DNA from 2 places in the Psychrobacillus sp. INOP01 genome. Region 2 is predicted to be linked to the other one. Evidence: riboswitches for the same ligand, from Rfam matches in the RefSeq annotation. Region 2 holds a riboswitch; the other holds the start of a gene.
The links. Region 2 has a riboswitch for thiamine pyrophosphate ahead of tenA (thiaminase II). Riboswitches for the same ligand answer to the same signal wherever they lie in the genome.

Region 1 (8,176 bases), 1.9 Mb from region 2:
TGAACCTTTTGGAGCGGCTAACTGTACATGATCTATTGATTTAAAAACAAATGACATCATAAATCCCCCTTGTTTTATTCTATTATTATCATACGTGAGGGTTGGTCATTTGAAAAATTTATAATTATTATACAGAAGTATAAGAAATACTTATTTAACTGTCGTTTTGATTGAAATAAGTGGCAAAGAGTAACCAAAAAAAGTTTCCACCTCTCAACAAGGTGGAAACCCATTCACATTTTCAGCAATATCTTATTTACCGTATTTTGATTGCGCGCAGTAGACGCCATACCAAGCTTCTTTTCAAAGAAAGTATTTGTAAATTTAGTTTGATGATAGGTTTTCGATAGATTAATAATGACAGTGCGGCGATTCCATACGACAAATTCATCATCCACAAGGTTTTCGAGGACAGCAAGCTGTTCATCCGACACTTCTTTTTCTAAAAACATAACGTATACCTGTTCTTTTAAGAAGATGGGATGCAGCTGAATCTCTTCTAACTCGTCCTTCGAACGGACAACAACTGGTATATCAAAGCCGTAAGTTTCCCGAAGAGTAGACTGCAACTGCAACACGTCATAAGTTGTATTATCAAATATAACATTCCCAGTTTGGATATACGTCCGTATATTTTCATAACCCATCTCTTCAAATAGCACCTTCAATGACTTCATATCCACTTTATTTTTAGCGCCGAGATTAATACCACGAAGTAAAGCAACAAATGACAACATCATCACTCCCCAAATTTCACATGCTTTTATTTTAACGTAAAAGAGGGAGTGAAACAAAATCTATAAATGTAGCCACCACATATTTGTACAGCTTAAACCTAACACAACTAAAAACAAGCCGACTAATGCAAGATCTACTTTTCCGATGGTAATCACATGAAAATAACTACTTCTCCGATCACCAGTGAAACCTCTCGCTTCCATTGCGAAAGCAGCTCGCTCTGCTTTTCGTACAGCCCCTGCAAGCATAGGGATCAAAATACGTCGAATGGCAAGTAATCGTTGAAACGCATTTTTTTCCTGAGTAGCACCTCTTAATCGATGCGCCTGCCCAATTTGCACAAATTCATCTTTCAAAACGGGCAAAAACTGATATCCGACCATCACGCCATATGCGATTTTTGGTGAGAGCTTTAATTGCTGCATAAGACTTAAAATGAACTTCACTGGATTCGTCGTTAAAGCGAATAATAAAGACAAACTGGAAAATGCCAACACCCGAAAACTTAAAGATAGGGCGTGATTCAACTGTGTTTCGGTAATGTACACATTCCAAATAGACCATATAACTGGCCCAGATTGATCTTCCGCGAACACAAGCGTCGTCCAAAAATAACCGAAAGCAGTCACAAAAAATGGAAGCATAAATAATAACCATTTTTTCCAGCTGATTTGGCTGAACAACATTTGTAGCACTAGTACCCCGACCCAAAAAACAAGTGGAGTCCAAGGGTCGAAGAAGAATGCCATCGTGAACATACAAATCGTAATCGCTAAAAATTTCACCGAAGGATTCATCCTATGCAAAGCATTCTTCATGATGTACCATTCCTTTCGGATGAAGTAGGTGATGATCCAGTAACAATTGTCTGTCTTCCCACACAGTGTCAGCTGTATACTTTCCAGTCAAATGGCCATCTTTCATCAATAAAATCGAGTCAGCCAAACAATGAGCGAACTCCATATCATGAGTGACGATCAAAAATGTGGTACCTTCGTGTGCACGTTCATCGATTAATTGAAATAACTCGGACAAAGCCGCTGAGTCCTGACCAGAAGTCGGTTCATCCATTAGAATAATCTCTCTCCCATCACAAAGCATTGCTGCAATAGCCACTCGTCGCTTTTGCCCATGACTTACTGAAAATGGGTGGGAATCCGCAATAGGTAGCAGCTTCAATCTAGTCAACATTTCATCCACATTATTTCCGCCACCATAACCAACTTCGTCTCGCACATTTTTGGTAAGAAATAAAAACTCGGGAGATTGAGGAACATATCCTAAATACTTAGGTTGTACAGCCCCACTAGAAGGAACTAGCTGACATAATGCTTTCAACAAAGTAGACTTTCCGCTACCATTTGGTCCAGCAAGTACTGTTATTTCACCACGATTTAACGTAAAAGTGGTTTCTTGCAAAATGGGTTCTGCTAGTACTCTACTAACTACTAATGAAGCATTTTCTTGTATACTGCTTTTTCGTTTTTCTAACTTAGGAGTTACTTCGCCTTTATGCAAGGAAATACTTCTGTCAAAAAAGTCCCCCCATAAATCCAATCGATGCTCAATGGCCACAATCGTCATCTTTCGTTTTTGCTGTAAATCATCTAACCACTCTACATACTTTTTTGCAGTATAAGGATCTAAATGAGAGAGTGGTTCGTCTAGTAGCAGTATTTCCGGGTCCATAATAAGTGCGCATGCAGTAGCAATGCGTTGCTTTTGTCCACCAGATAGCTTCTGAATGATTGCGTGGCGAAACTCAGTTAACTCGGTTAAAGTCAGTACACCAGAGATTCTTTTTTCCATTTCTTCATGTTTAGTATGCAAATTTTCAAGCGTAAAAGCGAGTTCTTCTTCGACTGTTTGCATGCAAAACTGAGCATCTGGATCTTGAAAGACAGTTGCTATACGGTGGTTTATTTCCCCGGGAATAAAGGAAAGGCTATCTTTTTCAAAAAGTTTTACTGAGCCAGCCATAATTCCATCGCAGTTATCCGGATACAATCGATTACATAAATAAAGTAATGTCGTTTTCCCGCATCCACTTGGACCAGTGATGACTATACGTTCCCCTCGCTGCACGGTAAACGAAAGATCCTCCAGTATCCAATTTTCTTCATCTGGATAACGGAAACTTACTTTCTCAAATTGAATAACCTCATGCACGAACCTCACCCTTTTTCGAACGGGAAATAGCATATCCGCGAAGAGAACCGGTTGCAAGTAATCCGTCTGCTACTGCCTTTCCACCGACACCTGCAAGCAATGCCCCGCTTAGCACACGAATTCCGAGCATAAGTGCAACATAGCCGGTGCTATACACCGTAAATCCACCTAGAAAGTATCCATACGCAAAACTAAATAGTGAAGAACCGACACCAGCTAACATTAACACCCACAAGTCAAAGCGTTTGTAACGCGTTGCAGCAAATACTGCCTCTGCACCTAAACCTTGAATCACCCCTGAAAGAATTAATCGAGGTCCAACAGCATTTCCTAACAACACCTCTATAGCAGCAGCAATCGTTTCAGAAATAACTGCAGCACCGGGTTTTCGAATAATATACATACAAATAATTGACACGATAAACCAAATGCCAAAAATCCATTCATATGCAATCGGTCCTATAAAGCCAGCCCAAATATTGCCGACATGTAAAAATAGCAAGTAAACAATACCAAACACAACTGCAAATAAAGACATAAGTACAATCTCTTTTAACTTCCAAGATTTCAGCATATTAAAGACCCCCATGCGAAGGACTATTAATACTCATTGAAACCGTCATCACTAAATGCTTATATTCTTCAGAGCGAGCATTTGTAAAAGCTTCTTCGTAAAAAGCGAATACATCATGAATATCACCGTGAATTCCACTTGCATAATGCATCGACTCATTGAACACACCACGTTCTTTTGCTCGGTCTACCTCTCTGTAAATAACGTCCATATAATCAGGGTTATTCATTGGATAAAGGGCGAATTGGGAAGATACATATTGCTTCGTTATGTCATTATTCGCGACTTCATCTCCTTTGTCCAAATACACATCACCCGCAGAATCACCAGGACAACCTGCGGAAAAAGTACCAGATAAAGCAACGTGCACACCTGTTTTAGCGGCATTCAAAGTAATCGCTTTTGCCACATTAAATACATGTAATTGTTTCCCACGAATGACCGTTGACACGTCATCTGTATGCATCCACACATTCGAAGTATCCGTCTCCTTCAAAGCATCTTTAATCACCTTAATAAAATCATTTGTCATCGGATGTAACGAAAAACGAAATCCGATAATTGGGCTTAATCCACATTCCATTTATAAAACCTCCCTATATATTTTCATAAAAAAAGACCACATCCGTGAAGATGCAGTCACTAATCCAATACAAAAATATTAGGAAAGTCACCGCACTTCCTCACGCAGGTATTATCCTGATCGAGTAATAAGGGATCGGAGCTAAAAAGCTCTCATCACAGCCAAAGTGGGCACCCCTAGTGCAGAAAACGGTATGTAGTTTTTTTAATGTGCCCAAAGTATAACGTAGCTTTTTAAAGATGTAAATATGTTTGCAAAAATTCATACTTTCGTCCATGCTTTATTAAACACAACTATTTGGGTGCTGGGTGACTCATACTACTGACCGAAATGGAGGAACACCGGAAAGAAGCAGAGAAACACCCGAAAGTACAAAAGTAACACCTGAATAAATAAATTAAAGGGGGAAGAAGTTTTGGACAAATTATACATTACACGTAAACTACCTGAGGAGATTGTAGAGCCCTTAAGAAAAAAATTCGATGTACAAATGTGGCATAGCGAAAGCATTGCTATGACATATGATGAAATAAAAACAAATGCCAAAGAAGCACATGCTTTATGGACGATGCTATCTGATAATATCGATCGTGCACTAATAGAAAGTCTTCCAAATGTAAAAGTAATAAGTAACTTTGGTGTTGGCTATAACAATATAGACGTAGAGGCTGCCAAGGAGCATAGAATCATTGTTACTAACACACCTGGTGTACTAACAGAGACAACAGCAGACTTAACAATTGCTTTGCTATTGGCGACAGCCCGTCGAATTACAGAGGTTGAACAAGAAATTCGTGCAGGTAATTGGACTTCCCGGTCACCGATGCAATATACAGGAATGGATGTATTCGGTGCTACGCTTGGAATTGTTGGAATGGGTCGCATAGGGGAAGCAGTTGCTAGGCGTGCGAAAGGCTTTGACATGAACGTGTTATATCACAATCGTACTAGAAAACCAGATGCAGAAGAAACATATGGTTTTACTTATGCTGAATTAGACGACTTATTAAAGCAATCTGATTTTGTCATTCTGTTAACTCCACTAACACCAGAAACAAAGGGACTTATAGGTGAACGTGAACTAAACCTTATGAAGGAAACAGCAGCAATTATTAATGTCGCACGAGGTGGCATTGTTGATGAACAAGCTCTTTATGAAGCACTAGTATCCAAAAAAATATGGGCTGCAGGACTTGATGTATTTGAACAGGAGCCTGTACCGATGGATCATCCTTTATTGACATTACCTAACGTAACTGTGTTACCCCATATCGGTAGTGCCAGTATAAGAACACGTTTAGCAATGATGCAATTAAATGCAAAAGATATAGAAGCAGTGTTAGAAAACAGAGAACCTCAAAATCGTATTGTATAATGCTTAAAGAGTGGTCCTAATATATAAGGACCACTCTTTCTTTTTCACTAATTAATCAAACTAAATATCTCTCAATTGTAGATCAAATTACCTCTGATAATCCTTCTCTAAAGTAGAAAATTCAAAAAATCAAAGATTGAATCTAAGTGCCTATACAAAAACACGTAAATTTCATAATAAATACCATAAAAACAACGCATATAGATCATATAGTTAGATCTAAGTATTCAGAATTATTTAATAGTACATGTTGCTAATCCAATATTCATTGTACCTTAAACATAAGTGGGGGAAAACGAGCGTGATCGTAAATATATGAAAAATATTAGTTATTTAATATTTTCTAAATTTTTGACTAGGAAATAGATGTGTTATAGTCTAAATGATGGAGAGGGGTGGAGAATATTTTCAATATTAATAACGAAAGTCCTGTAAATAATTCGTATATAGAAATAAGTGGCGAATACTCTGGGTTAATAGTAGTGCTTTCGGTCGTCATAGCAGTAGTGGCATCCTATACGGCCCTGTCATTGAATAACCGAGCAAGAGAAAATAGTTTTTTTCATAAGAATTTCTGGTTATTGCTTGCCTCTATCTGTTTAGGATTTGGTATATGGTCTATGCATTTTGTAGGGATGGGTGCTTTTTCGTTACCAGTATACATGGATTACAACAATATTATTACGTTAGTTTCAATTATTCCTGCTATGCTAGCATCATTTATAGCTTTCTATTTGGCGAACCTTCCAAGACGAAACGTTTGGTCATACATTTTCGCTGGGATTGCAATGGGGGCAGGAATTTCCTCCATGCACTATATAGGGATGTATGCGATGGAAATGGATGCTGTCTATACTTATGACAGCCTACTGTTTGTAGCATCTATTTGTATTGCAATTATTGTTTCTGTAATTGCAGTCTACATTTTTTCAACGGTCCAAGCGTATAAGGAAAATTATATAATTCAACTTTTAATATCCTTAATCATGGGATTGGCTATCTCTAGTATGCATTATACAGGCATGGCTGCTATGCACTTTTATATTCCAAAAGGGTATGAATTGGACTTTGAGCATATCCATATGACGGAAATGTATGGACTAGCAATTATTGTGACGGTGGGTATGGCAATGATTTTGGGAATATTATTACTATCTAGCTTGATAGACCGTTACATCCAGTACCGTGCAAATTATTATGATGCATTAACACAATTACCAAATCGCCGGTTGTTTGAGAAAAAACTTCAGTCGCCTAAGGTTTTAGCTGTTTGGCATATACATGACTTGGAATATATTAATAGAGAGTTCAATTATGCTTTCGGTGATGATATGATTCGCGCGTTAGTACATCTCTTCAAATCTAAGGCACCCTCAAAGATAGAGACTTATCGAATAGAAGGGCATCGTATTGCTCTAATAGCTAGGGATGTGGATAGTGCAAAACAATTAATAGATGCTTTGAAGGAAATAGCAGATGTTCTTCGTCAACCTATACGCGTTAGAGACCAAGAAGTTTTTTCGTATGGCGTATGTGCAATATCTGAAGCAGATCATTCTGATAATACTTCTACTATTTATACAAATGTACTTGCGGTACTAAACTACCCATCTATTACGTATAATCATGATATTGTTTACTTTGACCCCAATATACATACGTATACATTTGAACGTGAAATAGCAGAAGACATCAATAGAGCTATGAGAGAAGATGAATTATTTCTCGTTTACCAACCGAAAGTTCGCATAACCTTTCAAAACATTGCAGGTCTTGAGACATTATTAAGATGGGATCATCCGAAGTATGGTGTTCTTTCACCTGCTGTTTTTATTCCTATTTTAGAGGAATATGATCGTATGATTAATGTGACAAATTGGATAATCGACAAAGTGTGTCAACAAATAGCTAACTGGAAACAAGATAATATTTCATTTAAGCAAGTTGCTATCAATATTCCAGGGGATTATGTAACTTCACCGCTATTATTAAAGGTATTAACACAAAAACTGAATGATTATGGTCTGGAACCCCCGCAGATAGAATTAGAAATAACAGAGAATAGTTTTGTTAAAAATATGGAAGAAGCTATGAGAGCGGTAGGAGCGTTTAGACGAGAAGGTTTCTCTGTCGCATTGGACGACTTTGGCACTGGCGTATCATCACTTTCTTATTTAAAGCAAATGCCGATATCCACCTTAAAAATAGATAAATCTTTTATAGATGATGTACCGATATCACCTAAAGATTCAGCAATTGTTCAAGCTATTATTACATTAGGAGAATCATTAGACTTAAATGTGGTCATCGAAGGAGTAGAAACGAAGGAGCAAGTAAATTTCTTAACAAACACTAGTAAAGACCCTATTTTTCAAGGATATTATTTTGCAAAACCGATGAAGCCTCTTGACCTTATTAAGTGGTATCAAGGAACTATGATATAGAAGCCAGAGTGGAAGGATGAATTCTTTCTATTTCTGGTTTTTTATTTTTCCATAAAAATTCAATGGCTTTTGGACATAAAAAGAGGGAAGTAATACTATAAAAGTATAGGAGGTGCTTATGAAGTGTCTAGATATGAGATAGAGCAAAACCTTACAAACATCGATATGAAGGCTCTTATTCCGTTAATAAGTAAGGAATTTAGAAAATACTTTACTAAAAATATTAAAGCGTTATATCACTATACAAACTTAGAAGGCGCACAAGGGATAATTAGCGATAAAACCTTTTGGGC
Region 2 (8,176 bases):
GGTGTTCAAATGACACCAGAACAAATAATTAGAAAATTTTTTGAAGAAGTACGATCAGGAAAAAATCCAGACTACTCAAATCAATTAATGTCCGAACAAGTATTGGCTCATCAAATTGTATCCGAGGAAGAACAAACAGTTTTAAGGACGCCTAAAGATTATGCTGAACACGTAAGAGAAATGATGGAAGCCTATGGTAATTATTCTTTAGAAATTCAAGAATTATTGGTACAAGGAAATAAAGTATATGTCCGTTGGAAACAAGTAGGTGCACACGTAGGAGTAGTCGATGGATATCAACCTACAGGACTTACTATAACTCAAATGACAAGTGCAGTATATAAGATAGAAGGTGGAAAAATTTCCGAGTATTGGATTCAAATTGATAGGTCAGGGATTCAAAAACAATTAGAGTACAATAAACATATTAAATAGTTATTTGATATTCCAAAGTGTTAGGATAATAAACTTTTCTTGAACTAAAGGGTGCTTTAGCAGAACAAGACCATCAACCATCATTCGATGGTCTATTTATATGTACAGAACAATCAAATAGATTTAGGCGATCCAGAAGTATTTCACTTAAACTAACGGGTGCTTTACTTCAAGAAGAATTGAAAGTATTTCGGTAGTCGAATAGTTAAACTAAGGGCAGGAGGTTTACATGGACAAAACATCGCTATATGCATATATTCTATTTAGCGGAAATGATGATTTCCCATTAGATGTCGTTACGGAAAGACTAGGCGTGCAACCTACGAAAACTTGGAAAGTAGGAGAACGAGTAGAGCCTAACCATCCAAAAAATCAGTTATTACGGTCATATACTGGTTGGCATTTTGAAATAGAAACTAAAGAATCACTAGATACAGAAGATGTATTACGTCCACTTTTAGAAGTATTCCAATCAAAGACAGATACGATTAATCAATTAAAAGAAGAACTTATTTTAGATGTACGTCTAGAGTTAGTTATACAGATTTACGATGGATATACTCCAGGATTAGTGATTTATCCTGAATTCAGTAAGTTCGCTGCAGAAATAAATGCTTTTTTAGACGTTGATATGTATGTGTTTTCTATTAATGATCCAAATGAATAAACGGACTATTATAAACTACATGTCCACATATAATAAAGATTACTAAGAATGTCAATTATTCTTCAACTAACGGGTGCTTTACTTCAAGAAGGGGTAAAGCCTTTTTTGTTGAACTAACGCGGCAGGTTAGTTTAATAAGAAAATGGGAGTTTTTATGTTCGCATTAGACTCATTATGTGTAATAGAAAGAAAGGCGCAAAAAAATTACGACTGTAACTTAAATAGAAAAAAATATTTACTGTTCTGGGTGAAGGATATTGCAGGCACTTAACCAATTTCCAGAAGGATCTTTAAATCCAAAACCACCAAATTCGCCTTGTAAATTTAAAGGACCAACTTCAACTTGTTTTCCTTCAAGCCACTCATATAATTCTTTTAAGGTAGGAGTATAAAAGTCAATTATGCTATGAACGATATTAGTATTTGTATTTGTGAATGATAATCCATTAATTTCTTCAGTTTCAACCAAGAAAATCGTTGGAACTCCTTTTGATTTCATAGTAAGCATAGCATTTTTTTTACCTTGAAAGTGGACTTCGGCACCCAGGATATCGATATAAAACTTTATAGATTCTTCTAAATTAGTAACTGGTATTTCCAGTGTAGCAATATGTGATATTAAATTAGTCATAGTAGCCTCCTGTGTTTTGTTTGCACATATATTTTTCTACACTCAATTAAGAAATCCTTCTTAAGTTTCATTAAGAATGGAATGTCTTATCAAACAAGCCGTTTACATCAAGAACAAGATTCTTTAATGATAGATACAGAATACCTATCTGAATTGTTCGAAAAAGGTTTACCAACTTTAAATCAAACAATTACTATAATTTCAACTACTTTAAATATAAGATATAAAGAAATTATTCAAGAAATCCTTTTATGTATGTATCAACAAGATATGTTCAAAGAACTAATTAGTTTTCTATTTCCGGAAGAAGTAAAGAACCTATAATTAAAATTACTTAGTGTTTCACAGTGAACCCCCAGTGAGTAAACTGTCCGCTTAGGGTTAACTTTATTAATTTTTAACTTCTCATGCAGTAGCTTGAAGTTAAATAACTGTATTTAGTATACAGATTCCGAACTGCCTATATCGTTAATTGAATTTAAACAAGTTCCCAAAGCGGGATTTGGGAATATTTTTTTGACTATTTGTAGTGGTGTAGTAGTTTAAGATAAGCTTGTTAAAATCCATTTGTTTTGATACACTCAAGCTAATTAAATGCATTTGCAGGGGGACACATTGGTGTTGAGAAGGTAAAATCTGACCCTTAGAACCTGACCGTTAATACGGACGTAGGGAGCAAAGTACATACAAATTATGAATTTGTACTTACTAGGGCTCCGCGTATTTTTTACGTGGAGCCTTTCTTATGCAAATACTTTAATTGCGGGGGGACACTTTGGTGTTGAGAAGGTTAAAACCTGACCCTTAGAACCTGACAGTTAACACTGACGTAGGGAGCAATTAGTGGTGTAGTTTACACTTTTTGGGCGTCTCTATTTTTAGAGACGCCTTTTTTTGCACTTACGTCCACCAATGAGGAGGACTATGTATGGAATTTTGTGAAAAAGTGAGGAAAGAAACGAATGTTTATTTTGAGGCAAGCTTCGAGCATCCATTTGTACGAGGCATTGCAGATGGAACTTTGCCGTTAGAGAAATTTAAGTTTTATATGCTACAAGATTCGTATTATTTAAAGCATTACACAAAAGTCCTGGCGCTTGCAGCAGCGAAAGCAACAAATGAAGAGGATATTCACTATTTTTTAGACACGGCACGATTTATTCATGAAGCCGAGTTGGAACTTCATCGTACGACGTTTAAGGATTTAGGCGTTACAGCTGAGGAAATTGAACAATTTGAAGCAGCACCTGCAGCCTATAACTATGTGAGTCATATGTATCAGGCGGTTCATACTGGAGATGTTGCAGAAGCATTTGCAGCGATTTTACCTTGCCCGTGGCTGTATCAAGAAATCGGGCAAAAAATAAAACAAGCTTCGCCTAATATACCGTTATATGCCCAATGGATTGCCCTATATGGATCAGACAAGATGAAAGAAACGATCGAAAAGCAAAAGAAAATGATGAATCGTTTAGCAGCAGAGCAACAGGAAAAAGAAAAATGGTTATATGAGCATTTTAAGAAAAGTTGTTACTATGAATGGCAGTTTTGGGAAATGGCTTGGACGATGCAAAATTGGATGCAGGAGGTGTATATCGTTGAGCCTGCAAAAAATTAATACACAAAAACCTCTCGTACATTGCATCACAAACTATGTAGTGGCGAATTTCACCGCAAATGGCTTGCTGGCGATTGGTGCTTCCCCTGTGATGGCTGATGCACAAGAGGAAGTAGCCGAAATGGCGAGTAAAGCGGATGCATTACTTCTCAATATTGGGACACTTAATGAACGCACCATTTCTTCGATGCAAGTAGCTGGCCAAAGTGCAAATACGCACCACGTGCCGATTGTGTTAGATCCTGTTGGTGCAGGGGCAACCGTTTTTCGTACACGTACAACGCTTGCCTTATTACAACAGTTAAAGGTGAGCTTAATTCGCTGTAATATAGGAGAACTCGCTGCCATTGCCGGTGTCAATTGGCATTCAAAAGGTGTGGATAGCGGTTCAGGGAAACTTGATGTTGTACAAACTGCCAAAACCGTTGCAAGGAACTATAATTGCTTGGTCATTGTCACAGGTGAAACAGATGTATTAACAGACGGTGTTCAAGTGGCACTGATTACGGGCGGTCATGAAAAGATCACGAAAGTGACGGGCAGTGGCTGTTTACTTAGTGCGATTTGTACAGCCCTACTTGCAAGTAGTACGGAGCCTTTTTCGGATTTAGCGAATTTATTACGTGAATATAAACAGATAAGTGAATGGGCTTATGGGCCGATTGGTACGTTGCATGAAAATGTACTGAACCATTTAGAACGATTAGCGGAGGGAACAAAATGATTGCATGTACAATAGCAGGTTCAGACAGTGGTGGCGGCGCTGGTATTCAAGCAGATCTGAAAACATTTCAGGAATTAGGGGTGTTTGGCACATCGGTCATTACAGCATTAACTGCACAAAATACAACAGGTGTGCATGGGATTTTTACAACAACTGCATCGTTTGTACAAACACAGCTAAAGGCAGTACTCGATGATTTTGATGTAAAAGCGATCAAAACAGGCATGTTGTTTGATGCAGGAATTATTGAAAGCGTAGTTGCGTTGCTGAAAGAGCAGCAAATTCCGTTAATAGTGGACCCCGTCATGATGGCAAAAGGAGGCGCTAGTTTGTTACAGCAGCAGGCGATACGTGCGATGAAGGAACAATTATTACCAATTGCAACCATTTGTACCCCGAATATCCCAGAAGCAGAGGTACTAACAGGTCGAACGATCCAAACGAAACAACAGATTGACCAAGCAGCGGGCGAATTATTAGCGTTAGGCGTACAATGCGTTGTCATGAAAGGCGGGCATCTAGATGGAGAATTGGCGACTGATACGGTGTATTGGAACGGCAGGCATTTTACGATGACAACACCACGTGTACAAACAAAAGCTACGCATGGCACAGGCTGTACATTTTCTGCTGCCCTTACGGCACAGTTAGCGAAAGGCTTATTAATGAAAGAAGCCATGATCGAGGCAAAGAAATTTATACATTTAGCCATTTCCAACCCTTTATCTATTGGTCAAGGTCATGGACCTACCAATCATTTTGCGTACAAATGTGCAGAAGGAAAATGCGAGGTACTGATTCATGAATCGTAATATGTTGAATGTTTATTTTATTATGGGAACGCAAAATAGCCAGGAGCCTCTTGAAACACTTAAAAAAGCATTGCAAACAGGTATTTCTTGTTTCCAATTCCGTGAAAAAGGTGAAGGCTGTTTAACGGGTGCAGCTTATGAGGCGTTTGCGTTTGCCTGTCAAAAACTGTGCAAAGCGTATAACGTGCCCTTTATTGTGAATGACGACATCGAATTGGCACTAAAAATGGATGCGGATGGGATTCATGTGGGGCAAGATGATGTGATTATCACCGAATTTCGCTCACTTGCCAAAGATAAAATTGTGGGGGTTTCTGTACATAATGAACAGGAGCTAGCCCAAGCTGTAAGAAACGGAGCTGATTATGTAGGCATCGGGCCCATTTATCCAACGAAATCAAAGCATGATGCAAAACCACCGGCAGGGCTCGATTTTCTACAAACTGCAAGAAAGCAGTACCCGCATTTTCCGATTGTCGGGATTGGGGGCATTGATGAACACAATGCTCACAAAGTTCGAGCAAGTGGAGCTGATGGTGTAGCGGTTATTTCTGTTATTTGTGAAAGTGCAGATTTAAAAAAGACGATACAAAAATTAAGTTAGGAGAACGACTAATGGAACTAGATAAACAAACCCTATTAGTTACGGGCGCAACGGGACCCCCATTAGGTCACCCCCTATGTATAATATAAATAAACATACCGTATTAAGATATATTAAATAAGAAAATTCCGAATTTTCTCTATAACCTTGTTCAACTAACGGGTGCTTTAGCAGAACAGGGCTTGGTTTTACCCCTTTAGATATGATTGTCTAAAGGGGTGTTTATTATGTTGAAAAGGAAAAGAACATCTGTGGAACTAGTGGTGACAATAGAGTTGTTCCACAAATTAGACAGAAGAATAGGGTGCTTTATCTGGCAAAATTGGAATATTTATTGAATATAGAAACTGTAGATATTAAAAATGGAACAAATAAAAGCTAAATAACAATAATATAATCTCTTTTCTAGATATGCGTTTATCAAGAATCAAAGAACTTAATACCACTTAGTACAAAAGCATCAGAACTTGGGCTATAACCAACTAACTTTCTTGTTCCTTCAATATCAATTCGTTTAAACCTGTTGTTAGATACACCATGTAAAATTGAAAATGGAGGTAAGTTCTTTGCCGTCATCGACTTTAAGAGAAGGTCCATAAAATCTTCTGGGCTTAAGTATGCACTCATATCTCTAGCTGTTAGTGGTTTACCATATGGATTATAATCATCATATGCACCTATACGAATAGCAAGACTTTGTAACCCTTCTTCATAAGCAAAATAAGAAGCAACAGCCTCTGCAAAACACTTACTTACCCCGTACATATTTTTGGGTCTCGTGGGTGAAAAAGCATGTGGTTGATAATCCAAAGGATAGCCTTCAATTGTTTGAGCACTTGAAGCAACTATCACTTTGGATACATTATTATTACTAGCAGCTCTAAAAATATTATAGGTTCCCTTTATATGATTTTCTAATAAGGAGCCATAAAAATCAGCATTTGGTGAAGGATTACCTGCCAAGTGTATAACTATATCTATACCTTTCGTAAATTCTTGACAAGCAGCTAAATCAGAAACATCTAAATATATGATTTCATGATTTGTATCTTTAAAAATTTCTAAAGCAGATAAGTTAATATCTGCTAGCCGTAACTGGTAATTCCCTTGCTTTTCTAGGAACCTTGTAACATCTTGGCCAATCTTACCTGCAGCACCTGTAACTAAAATTTTTTGCATTTCACTTCATCCTTCCATGAAAAATACATCCCTTGTCAAGGGTCATATAATAGAGCATGCACTTATTATAAGTTTGTTATGGCATTAAATAAAACGAAGAAATATAATGGAAACATGAATAAAATTCATAAGGAGGAACATAGTGACTTTAACAAAATATGAAATATTTAACAAAGTGGCAGAACTCAATAGTTTTACAAAAGCTGCAGAAGTGTTAGGTTTCACCCAATCTGCTGTAAGTCATGCAATTAGCAGTTTGGAAAAAGAGTTTTCCTTTCCTTTATTTATTCGCAATCACTCTACTTTAACATTGACCAAAAATGCAGAGGAGCTTTTAATTACTGTTCGGAAAATTTTATACTATAACAACATGCTGAAGCAGGAAGTAGCCGCTATCAATGGGTTCCAAAAAGGAATAGTTAGAGTGGGGGTTTTTTCGAGTATTTCTAAAAACTGGATTCCTGGTATTCTTAAAAAAATGGAGGAAAAGTTTCCAAATATTGAAATCGAATTACTGGAAGGAAACTATGCTGAGGTTGAGAATTGGTTACAAAACGGGAGATTAGATTGTGGATTTATTAATAATGATACTTACTTTGAATCATTTGAAAAATCCTTTGAAATCGTACAATTGAAGAGGGATCGACTTTTATGTGTTGTATCTAACCAATCCCCATTATGTAAGGAAAACCAAGTATCAATGCAACAAATAGAAAATGTACCTTTTATTATGCCAACATATCAGTGTTATGATGATATTCAAAAAATATTTAGGGAGAATAAAGTTAGCCCCAATATTCGATTCGAAAATATGAATGAATACTCGGTGATCTCCATGGTGGAGAATAATCTAGGAATTAGTATATTGCCAGAAATGATTATACCGAAATCAAAAATTTCTTTTACAGCCATTCCACTTAAAAGTGATAGCTATCGAACTATTGGATTAGCTATAAGAAAACCAACCTCACCCGCGACTAAGAAATTTTCTGAGATTACTAAAAGGTGGGTATCATTTGAATCAATTTAATCTTGCCAAAATCTGAGCTATTTAAATTGAAATGGTTCTTCTTGAACTAACGGAGGCATTAGTTTAAGATCATTGGGTTACTTAGGTATCACTTTTTTCTTGTACAACTAAAAGGACAGCGTTCCTGTAATGAATAAAATTAATTATGTAAAATCAACAAAGTTTGTGAAAAAACGTACTTAAACTAACGGGTGCTTTACTTCAATAAGGAGTAAAGCCTTTTTTCTTATTGAACTAAAGCAGCAGGTTACTTTAATAATAATGTTAAGATTATAGGTGCATTGAGATGTGAGGTGATATTAAATGAAAGGTTGGCTATATGGGGTATATGCTCTAATAATAGCAATAGTCTCTATGTTTACAGGGGAAATAGTAACGTTTATTATGCTTGGATTTATTTTAATAAGCCTCCAAAATATTCATGCTACCTTAAAGGAGATATTAAAAGTTAAATAAGAAGAAAATTGACTAACGAG

Region 1: linked by a shared signal. The riboswitch ahead of KD050_RS12115 (YkoF family thiamine/hydroxymethylpyrimidine-binding protein) and the one ahead of tenA (thiaminase II) in region 2 are both predicted to bind thiamine pyrophosphate.

Annotation. Positions count from the first base shown of each region.
Region 1 covers NZ_CP073315.1:2,383,579-2,391,754, forward strand. Annotated here, with positions in the region: gene KD050_RS12090 (VOC family protein) at 1-57, opposite strand, end outside; gene KD050_RS12095 (DUF1697 domain-containing protein) at 234-734, opposite strand; gene KD050_RS12100 (energy-coupling factor transporter transmembrane component T family protein) at 798-1,523, opposite strand; gene KD050_RS12105 (ABC transporter ATP-binding protein) at 1,537-2,907, opposite strand; gene KD050_RS12110 (ECF transporter S component) at 2,900-3,481, opposite strand; gene KD050_RS12115 (YkoF family thiamine/hydroxymethylpyrimidine-binding protein) at 3,483-4,064, opposite strand; TPP riboswitch at 4,145-4,252, opposite strand; gene KD050_RS12120 (2-hydroxyacid dehydrogenase) at 4,480-5,439, shown strand; gene KD050_RS12125 (bifunctional diguanylate cyclase/phosphodiesterase) at 5,835-7,883, shown strand; gene KD050_RS12130 (DUF2971 domain-containing protein) at 8,007-8,176, shown strand, end outside.
Region 2 covers NZ_CP073315.1:4,271,331-4,279,506, forward strand. Annotated here, with positions in the region: gene KD050_RS20990 (ester cyclase) at 10-435, shown strand; gene KD050_RS20995 (DUF4279 domain-containing protein) at 665-1,102, shown strand; gene KD050_RS21000 (VOC family protein) at 1,338-1,733, opposite strand; TPP riboswitch at 2,328-2,425, shown strand; TPP riboswitch at 2,488-2,586, shown strand; gene tenA (thiaminase II) at 2,662-3,351, shown strand; gene thiM (hydroxyethylthiazole kinase) at 3,332-4,075, shown strand; gene thiD (bifunctional hydroxymethylpyrimidine kinase/phosphomethylpyrimidine kinase) at 4,072-4,887, shown strand; gene thiE (thiamine phosphate synthase) at 4,877-5,491, shown strand; gene KD050_RS21025 (NAD-dependent epimerase/dehydratase family protein) at 5,912-6,670, opposite strand; gene KD050_RS21030 (LysR substrate-binding domain-containing protein) at 6,813-7,700, shown strand.